3 regions of the Paenibacillus sp. FSL K6-4396 genome follow, and region 3 is predicted to be linked to each of the others. Evidence: predicted binding sites of a transcription regulator. Region 3 holds the regulator's gene; each other region holds the start of a gene.
The links. Region 3 encodes Rex, which represses fermentation and respiration genes when NADH is low (regulators of the CRP and FNR family bind a similar motif). Its sites were predicted from a motif close to TTGTGAAATATTTCACAA; they were not measured.

Region 1 (3,289 bases), 4.3 Mb from region 3:
CAAAGAGAGGTGGGGTGGAATTGGATAAATTCCATGTCACGAACAATAGCCCCAGCCCGATAGGCCATGGCTACACCATCGGCAGTAGCTACATCCGGATTCGTCGTGTATCGGTACAGTTGTCCTGCCCCACCAGAGCAAAGAACAGTTGCCTGTGCCTTAACGAACACTTGGGATCCGTCATCCTTCTGAACCAGAGCGCCAATGCATTCCCCTCGATCTCGATCTGTAATCAGGTCAACAACAAAATGCTCATCCCATACTTCAATCCCGGGATGTTCATTCACTTCAACAGCAAGCGCACGTACAATCTCATATCCTGTTGCATCTCCGTTGGCATGCAAAATACGGCGGTGGCTATGCGCACCTTCCTGCGTCAACGCCAACTCGCCGTTCTCCAGATCAAATAAAGTACCCAAACGAATCAGTTCCTTCACTCCGTCCGGACCCTCATTCACCAATACCTCTACCGCTTCGGAGCGGCATAAGCCCGCTCCTGCTACAAGTGTGTCCTGCAAGTGGTAAGCAGGTGAATCATCCTCAGCAATAACCGCAGCGATGCCTCCCTGCGCATATCTGGTGTTACTTTCAAGTAAAGACTTCTTCGTGATCATTAATACACGTTGTTGTTCACTTGCCTTAATGGCGGTAAACAAACCAGCAATTCCTGAGCCTATAACCAGTACATCCGTCTCTACCATGGGTAGCGCAGACAGATCAAAATCAACTAAATATTGCGGTATCATGTTATTCACCTGTCTTGGAGCAAGAGTAGCGCATCCTACTTTACCAACAACATGCGCTCTAGTGATTCTCTGGCTTTGTCGGCAACGGCCGGTGGCACGTAGATTTGCGGCTTCATCGTTTCCAGGCATTTCACCAGTTTCTTCAAGTTGTTCACCTTCATGTTGGGACATACGAGGAACTTGGTAGCAAAGTGGAACTGTTTATCCGGACTATCCAGACGAAGCTGATATCCTGTACCATCTTCGGTACCTACGATAAATTCCTTCGCTGATGAATTTTTGCAATACTCCAGAATAGCTGTTGTGCTGCCTACAAAATCACCCATCTCTACAACCTCAGGGCGACACTCTGGATGGACAACAAACTCTGCATTTGGATGCTTGGCTCTCATCTCCACCACATCTTTGACTGTGAGCATATCGTGAGTGTTGCAGTAACCTTCCCAGATAATCATTTTCTTGTCTGTATGCTGCTGCACATAATGTCCCAGGTTTTTATCCGGTACCCAGATAATTTCGTCGGAATCCACCGATTGAATAACCCGGACTGCGTTCGCCGATGTACAACAGATGTCAGTCTCTGCTTTGATCTCAGCCGAGGAATTGATATACGTAACCACCTTGGCATTAGGATGTTGTGCTTTCAATTTGCGTAGTCCATCCACATTCACCATATCTGCCATTGGGCAGCCCGCACGTTCGTCCGGGATAATAACTGTTTTATTTGGCGCCAGAATTTTAGCGCTTTCACCCATAAAATGAACACCACAGAAAACGATCACATCCGCATCTGTCTGTGCTGCCTTCTGGGCTAACAGAAATGAATCTCCACGGAAGTCGGCAACCTCCTGTACTTCGTCACGTTGATAATAATGGGCAAGAATAATGGCATTTCGTTCCTTCTTCAACACCATAAGCCGCTCACGCAGCTCGCGGTTCATCTCAGCCTTGCGCTCTAAAGCCAGAGCTTCCACCTGTGATCCTCTCCTTTATCGGGACAGCGTCATGCGCTGTTTCGTGGGCTAACCTAAGTCGTTATCTTCGCTTGAGAAACGAATCACAAGCGGTTTAACAACTAATTTACACAACGTTCACGACTCTGTCAATAAATGAAAAAGGCCCGGAACAGCGCTGTAACCACCTGTTTGCTAACTGGTTCGCCATCTAACTCCCGTTTATCTTTATCTATCCTCTTTTAAAATAATGGATAAAAAAAGAGAGCCTCGAGGGCTCTCTTGATTTCACCTGCTATCATAGCCAGATGTATTGTGCATTAAGACGTTGGCTTCGTTCCGCCATCATCCGGGTTATTGTTATTACCCTTTTCCAGATTCGGAGCTTCGTTTGGAATATCTCCGGCTGGTGGCTCAGGCGTTTCATCTTTACCTTGAATACGAACACGCACATCACCGATGGTGTCGATGATTGGCTCTCCGCCTTCAGTTGGTGTGCCTTCACCATCATTGTCATTCTCTGCTTTTGGAGTCAAAGAACCTGTTTCGATCAATTGCTTGATCTGATCCATTTCCAAAGTCTCAACCTCAAGCAAAGTTTGAGCGATCAGGTGCATCTCTTTTGAATGTTTAACAAGCAAGTCCTTACACTTCTCATAACAGTCATTGATAAAGCGTTGCATTTCCTGATCAATCTCGTAAGCAATGGAATCCGAGTAATTCTGTTCATGACCGATATCCCGACCAAGGAATACCTGTCCTTGTGAACTTCCGAATTGCATAGGTCCCAATTTCTCACTCATACCGTATTCCATAACCATGCTGCGAACAATACCTGTCGCTTGCTGGAAGTCACTGTATGCACCAGTACCAATTTCTCCGATGAACAATTCTTCAGCTACACGACCCCCGAGAAGTCCGGTTACTTTATCCAGCAATTCCTGCTTGGTAACCAGCATACGGTCTTCTTTTGGCAACATGATTACATATCCACCCGCACGTCCGCGCGGAATAATGGTCACTTTATGTACCATATCAGCATGTTCGAGGAAGTACCCTACAATGGTATGACCTGCTTCGTGATAAGCAACGATTCGTTTCTCGCGATCACTGATGACACGGCTTTTCTTCTCCGTACCAACGATGACACGGTCAATCGCTTCGTCAACTTCCTTCATGGAAATATCTTTACGGTTACGACGCGCTGCAAGTAATGCCGCTTCGTTCAAGAGATTCTCCAAATCCGCACCAGAGAAACCTGTTGTACGCTTCGCGATGATATCCATCTTCACATCTTTGGTCAGTGGTTTATTACGGGAATGTACTTTCAGGACAGCTTCACGACCTCTTACGTCAGGGCGGTCAACCGTAATTTGACGGTCAAAACGTCCAGGACGCAGCAAGGCAGGGTCCAAAATATCTGCACGGTTCGTTGCGGCTATGATGATAATACCTTCGTTAACTCCGAATCCGTCCATCTCAACGAGCAACTGGTTGAGTGTCTGTTCACGTTCATCGTGACCACCACCGAGACCAGCACCACGCTGACGTCCTACAGCATCAATCTCATCGATAAAGATGATACACGGG
Region 2 (3,289 bases), 2.2 Mb from region 3:
TGTACACACGCAGGGACCGCAGCCATCGTAAATACCGCCAAATTGTACCCGGATGCTACCATCACCGTGTATGAGCGCAATGACAATATCTCCTTCCTATCTTGTGGCATTGCGCTCTACGTAGGTGGGGTTGTGAAAGACCCTGACGGTTTGTTCTATTCTTCGCCTAATCAGCTGGCAGAGCTTGGTGTTGAGACCAAGATGCTTCATGAAGTTACAGCAGTCGATGCCAAGGGCCATACCCTTCAGGCTAAAAACCTGCAAACCGGGGAAGAATTTGAAGATACGTTTGACAAACTGATCGTGACAACCGGGTCATGGCCTGTCGTTCCAAAGCTTGAAGGCATCGAGATGGATAACATCTTACTTTGTAAAAACTACAATCATTCCAACACGATTATTGAAAAAGCCAAAGATGCCAAACGTGTTACTGTTGTAGGTGCAGGATATATCGGCGTAGAGCTGGTGGAAGCTTTTCAAATGAATGGCAAGGAAGTTACCCTAATCGACAGTGTGGACCGGATTTTGAACAAATACCTGGACCCTGAATTCACGGATGCGATTGAAGATACGTTGACTGGACGCGGCATCAAGCTGGCTCTTGGTCAAACAGTACAGAAGTTTACTGGAGAGAATGGCAAAGTGACTAAGGTGATTACGTCCAAAGGAGAGTTTGAAACCGATCTGGTTATTCTGTGCATTGGTTTCCGTCCAAATACAGAGCTGCTTAAAGGCCAAGTGGATATGTTGCCAAACGGCGCAATCATCGTAGATAAATACATGCAAACGAGTCAAAAAGACGTCTTCGCTGCGGGTGACAGTTGTGCTATTCATTACAACCCAACAGGCAAAGCATCTTACATTCCACTGGCAACCAACGCCGTGCGGATGGGTACACTGGTAGCCCGTAACCTGGTTCGTCCTACGACACCGTATATGGGTACGCAAGGAACATCGGGTATCAAAATTTATGAGCAAAATATCGCGGGTACCGGGATGACGGAAACGTCTGCTGCTGATGAAGGTCTGATTGTTGAATCTGTCGTACTGGAAGACAGCTACCGCCCGGAGTTCATGCCAACGGCTGAGAAACTGTTGCTCAAAGTAGTATATGAGCAGGCTACTCGCCGGATCGTAGGAGCACAGGTGATGTCTCAGGTTGATCTGACCCAATCGATTAATACGATCTCGGTCTGCATCCAAAATAACATGACCGTAGATGAGCTGGCCTTCATCGACTTTTTCTTCCAGCCACATTACAACAAACCATGGAACTTCCTGAACACGGCGGGTCTGCAAGCACTGCCTCCAATAGAAGTAAAAGCACCAGCAATGGTGTAAGGAAGCAGAATAGATGGTTTAACAGCGATCTTGATAAACGCCATACAAAGATAAGTCATGCTTATCTGTAATATAAGGTGTACAATAACTGCCAGGAATACGAAACAAGGCGGACGATTATAAGCAAAAAGAAGACTGGCGATTAAACGTCAGTCTTTTTTTGTGGTTTTTTAGCTACAAAAGGCCTTATATACTCTTGCTGACTTAACTATACCAAGACACTCTTAAAGTATCTTTTTAAATAACATTGTGATAATTTGCACAAAGTTTCACGCAGTACCAAGATACAATTGAGATAAGGTATTCAACGCATAACTAATGAATTTCAGATGGTTTTATCCAATGATGAACAATGAAGGAGAGGATGGATGATATGGCAGCAAAAACACCTCTTGAGGTTGCACAATATACGGCGCAAACAGGCATGAAGAAGGCCCAATATCCGGTGTCTTCTGTATTGGTGCTTAGTTTCATGGCAGGTGCATTTATCGCGCTGGGTTTTCTACTGGATATCCGGGTGATTGCATCCGCGCCGGCAGAGTGGGGAAGCCTGGTTAATCTGATTGGTGCAGCAGTGTTCCCGGTGGGACTAATCATGGTGCTCATAGGTGGTGGCGAGCTGCTGACGGGCAACATGATGGCAGTTCCACTTGCTACGATTGCAAGAAAATTATCCGTGGGTAGCATGTTGAAAAATCTAACCTTAGTGACGATTGGTAATTTTGTTGGAGCTTTGTTTGTCGCGTACGCGTTTGGACATGTGCTGGGTCTGACCGGAGAGGGTGTATATCTGGCGAAAGTGGTGGATATGGCTGGACATAAGCTGCATGACGGCTTCCTGCAAGCTTTCATCTCTGGCATCGGCTGTAACTGGCTGGTGGCACTGGCCGTGTGGCTATCTTATGCATCCGATACGATGAGTGGCAAGGTACTGGGCATTTGGTTTCCAACGATGGCATTTGTGGCGATTGGATTCCAGCACGTTGTGGCCAATATGTTCCTCATCCCGGCGGCAATCTTCGAAGGGCATTATTCGTGGGGCCAATATGTGATGAATTTTATTCCGGTATGGCTCGGGAATCTGACTGGTGGTGCTCTGTTTGTAGCTGCAGCCTATTGGGTGGTGTACCTGCGCCAAGCTGAGCCGAAAGTGAAACCGGAGGCAGCAACGTTGATCGAAGCTGTGGAGACGGAGGCTAGAGTGATGTTGAGCAAGCAGGCGTAGCGGGCTATATACACGCGTAATGGAACATTCATGTAGAAGTGAAGACGATTCTGATCTTGCTCGGTTCATGGCGAATATGCTGTGATGGAGCAGGGCGGGATCGTTTTTTTTGTATGGGGTTTTTTGTTGGAGTTTAACGCAAAATAAATTCGCCATGACAAGGTTCGGGGGAACGAAACCTGTTCATGGCGAATTTCGGGAGTGGTCCATGATATGGCATGAGGAGGAAGTGGGGAAACACTAGCCTAATGCCTTATTTTTAATTTACCCCTGATTTCTGAAGTTGAATCAAACTCAAAAACATTTTTTTGAAAATAATTTAAAGCTGCTATAGCGGCAAATATGAAGCAAAAACATACTGTTCTCTTTACGCGATAACCTCGAAGAAGATATGATATAGGGATAGCTTTTGAAGAGGGGGAGCCTTACGATGATCGATCAGGAGAATGGTGTATTTGCGGCGGTGTGCCCGCTCGACTGTCCGGACACTTGTGGTCTGTTATTACATAAAGAGAACGGAAAAATTGTGAAGGTGGCAGGCAATCCGGATCATCCGATCACCAAGGGTGCCATTTGTAATAAAGTCAGAAATATGACCGAGCGGGTGTACCATCCCGAGCGTCTACAATATCCGATGAAACGTGTAGGAGCCAAAGGTGAGGGCAAGTTCGAACGAATCAGTTGGGATGAAGCGATTCGCGAGATTACGACCAAATTCACTGC
Region 3 (3,289 bases):
GCCAGCCTATGAGAGTCTTGTGATCGATGAAGCACATCATCTGGAGGATGTCGCTGGTAAACATCTTGGAATGCATATGAAATATTTCACCTTGGTTCATACACTGACCCGCCTGTTTAAAGACAGTCGTAATGGACAGCTGCCTATGCTTCGTTCGCAGTTATCCGGGCATGAAAATTCGGTGCAATGGGGTTCCATGGTGGATCAGATGTTCCCGCTCGCTCTTGAAGTTAAGGAGCTGTGGGATCGTATGAGTGATGCCTTGTTCGGTCTGTTGCCTGAACGAAGTGATGCTTCACCGGGAGAGACGGGGCAATTTTCCCTGCGTCTGAAAGCTTCTCAGAAACCTGCAAAATGGCAGGAGTTGCAGGATCTGGAGAACCAGATCTATGTGACTCTGGGCGATTTGGTTCGCAAAGGGGACAAATTGCTGCTTGAAGTGAAAGAGGATCAGGATGATTATCAATCGGATAGTCTGATTACGGACATTACAGGATTGCTGAAAGATCTGACCACATTGAAGGAGAATCTGCGTTTCTTCATGCGTATGGATGATGCCAAAACGGTGTACTGGATGGAAGCCAGTGGTCAATTCCGCAGCAAATCTCTCCAGCTGTATGCTGTACCTGTAGATGTCAGTGCACAACTTAAGGATTTATTTTTTGATAAAAAGAAAAGTGTTGTGCTTACATCGGCTACGCTTTCGGTAGATAAATCATTCCAGTTCATGATTGAACAGCTTGGCTTGCAGGAAGCTTCCGAGAATAATCGGTTGTTAACGTCGATGCTGCCATCACCTTTCAACTATCGCGATCAGGCACTTCTGGTGATTCCGCGTGATTTCCCGAGTGTGAAGGGTAGTGTGGGTGATGCGCACTTTGTTAATATGCTGGTGCAATCACTTGCAGAGACGGCAATTGCCACGCGTGGACGCATGATGGTTCTGTTTACTTCATACAAGATGTTGCGACAGGTCTATGATCCGCTGAAGGAGGCGCTATCTGGTAACGACATCTCGTTGCTTGGGCAAGGCGTTGACAGTGGAAGCCGCTCTAAGCTGACTCGCAGGTTCCAAGATGCCAAAGCTACGGTACTTCTGGGTACAAGCAGCTTCTGGGAGGGTGTAGATATCCCGGGAGAGGCGCTAACCTGTCTCGCTATTGTGCGACTGCCTTTCCAGCCACCGAATCATCCGTTGGTGGAAGCCAAGAGTGAGTTGCTTCAGGAACAGAAGAAAAATCCATTCATGAAACTGTCCGTGCCGCAAGCGGTCATTCGTTTCAAGCAGGGATTTGGCCGGTTGGTGCGTACAGCGAAGGACAGAGGAATTGTCATTGTTTATGATACACGGGTGATTGAAGCGTACTATGGTAAATTCTTTTTATATTCATTACCTGGTCCCAAAATGGAGCATATGCTCACGGAGCAAATGGTTCCACGAATTACCGAGTGGTTAGAAAAACCTGTTAATGAACAAGAATAATGGTTGTTTTGTTCGTTATATCATTGCATGAGACTATCGTTTGGCGTTAAACTTTATTAGATATTTCCGTATCCGATTAAAGCAGTTGCACGTAAGAACTTATAACCTAAATTACAAGGAGCATTCTGTATAAAATGTCATGTTTATCTTTGAGTTTATACAGAATGCTCATCTTTTCATCTATTATTTTATCGTGGCCTTGGTAAGGGGGAGCAAGAATGAAATCGGATAAAATTTCGGAAGCGGTGGTACGACGTCTGCCTGTATACTTGCGTTATTTGAACGAGTTACATCAGCGTGAGGTGGCTACTGTTTCTTCTCAAGAGCTTGGACAGAGGCTGGATCTGAATCCGGCCCAAATTCGTAAAGACCTGGCTTACTTCGGTGATTTTGGTCGTAAAGGGATCGGGTATGATGTATCCTATTTGATCGAGAAAATTCGTCACATTCTCAAAATCGATCAGCAAATTAATGTAGCTCTGGTAGGAGCGGGTAATCTCGGTCAAGCCTTGTCCAACTACAATGCATATCTGAAAGACAACATGAAGATTGTTGCTGTATTTGATGCATATGGACCGAAGATTGGTAGTCAAATTAACAGTTTGACGGTAAAACCAATGAATGAATTGACGGAAGCGGTTAAAACAGAAAACATCCGCATCGGAATTATCACGGTTCCGGATACGGAAGCCCAAAATGTAGCCGATCAGCTTATTGAATCCGGAATCGAAGCGATTCTTAATTTTGCACCAACCATTCTAAAAACACCGCCGCATATCCGCATTCACCATGCTGACTTTACAACGGATCTGCTTAGTTTGGCCTATTACTTGGAGACTGGAAAGGACGACGAGGAAGATGACAACAAATAGATGGGTAATTCACAACGGCAAATTTGCCGTTAATGAAGGTGGCACAACATGGAACGTGGTTCAAGGATACATGGTTGTCGAGGATGACAAGATTGTGCATATTGGTGAGACATTGCCGGATGGAGACAAAAATTGTACCAAAGTGGATGGAAAAGGACTGTTCTTCCTGCCGGGTCTGATCAATACGCATGGTCATGCAGCAATGTCGTTGCTCAGAGGGCACGGAGATGATCTTGCGTTGCAAGTATGGTTGCAGGAAAAAATGTGGCCGATGGAAGCGAAAATGACTTCACAAGACGTATATTGGGGAACTTCGCTATCGGTGCTTGAAATGTTGAAAGGCGGAACTACAGCTTTCCTGGACATGTACGATCACATGGATCAAGTTGCCAAAGTTGTGGAGCAATCCGGCGTTAGAGCAGCACTGGCACGTGGTGTAATCGGGCTGTGCTCGGAAGAAGAGCAACTGCGGAAACTGGAGGAGTCGGCAGCGTTTGCACGTGAGTGGAATGGACAGGCAGATGGTCGCATTACAACTGTAATCTCGCCACACGCCCCATATACATGCCCTCCTGACTACATAGAGAAGCTTGTGCAGGTCGCGAACGACCTGAACCTTCCTCTCCATACACATATGTCTGAAACGCTTCGTGAAGTGGAGCAGAACGTGGCTGATTATGGACTGCGTCCTGTGGCACATCTGGAGAAACTGGGCTTTTTCTCACGTCCATCCCTGGTTGCACATGCTGTGCATCTGAATGACGAAGAGATTGAGATTCTGGCCCGTCATGATGTGGCTGTATCCCATAACCCGGGAAGTAACCTGAAACTTGCTTCCGGTGTTGCGCGGGTACCAGCGTTACTGAAAGCAGGAGTTACCGTGTCACTCGGAACAGACGGACCGGCAAGCAACAACAACCTGGATATGTTCGAG

Region 1: the regulator Rex is predicted to act here: its motif matches at 1,792-1,809, upstream of nadA (quinolinate synthase NadA).
Region 2: the regulator Rex is predicted to act here: its motif matches at 1,589-1,606, upstream of MHB85_RS28745 (formate/nitrite transporter family protein).

What each region holds. Positions count from the first base shown of each region.
Region 1 is NZ_JBBOCR010000001.1:64,524-67,812, reverse strand. Features, by position in the region: gene nadB (L-aspartate oxidase) at 1-746, opposite strand, end outside; gene nadA (quinolinate synthase NadA) at 782-1,720, opposite strand; gene ftsH (ATP-dependent zinc metalloprotease FtsH) at 2,020-3,289, opposite strand, start outside.
Region 2 is NZ_JBBOCR010000001.1:6,575,119-6,578,407, reverse strand. Features, by position in the region: gene MHB85_RS28750 (FAD-dependent oxidoreductase) at 1-1,341, shown strand, start outside; gene MHB85_RS28745 (formate/nitrite transporter family protein) at 1,715-2,566, shown strand; gene MHB85_RS28740 (molybdopterin-containing oxidoreductase family protein) at 2,997-3,289, shown strand, end outside.
Region 3 is NZ_JBBOCR010000001.1:4,379,470-4,382,758, reverse strand. Features, by position in the region: gene dinG (ATP-dependent DNA helicase DinG) at 1-1,483, shown strand, start outside; gene MHB85_RS18880 (redox-sensing transcriptional repressor Rex) at 1,702-2,355, shown strand; gene MHB85_RS18875 (amidohydrolase) at 2,342-3,289, shown strand, end outside.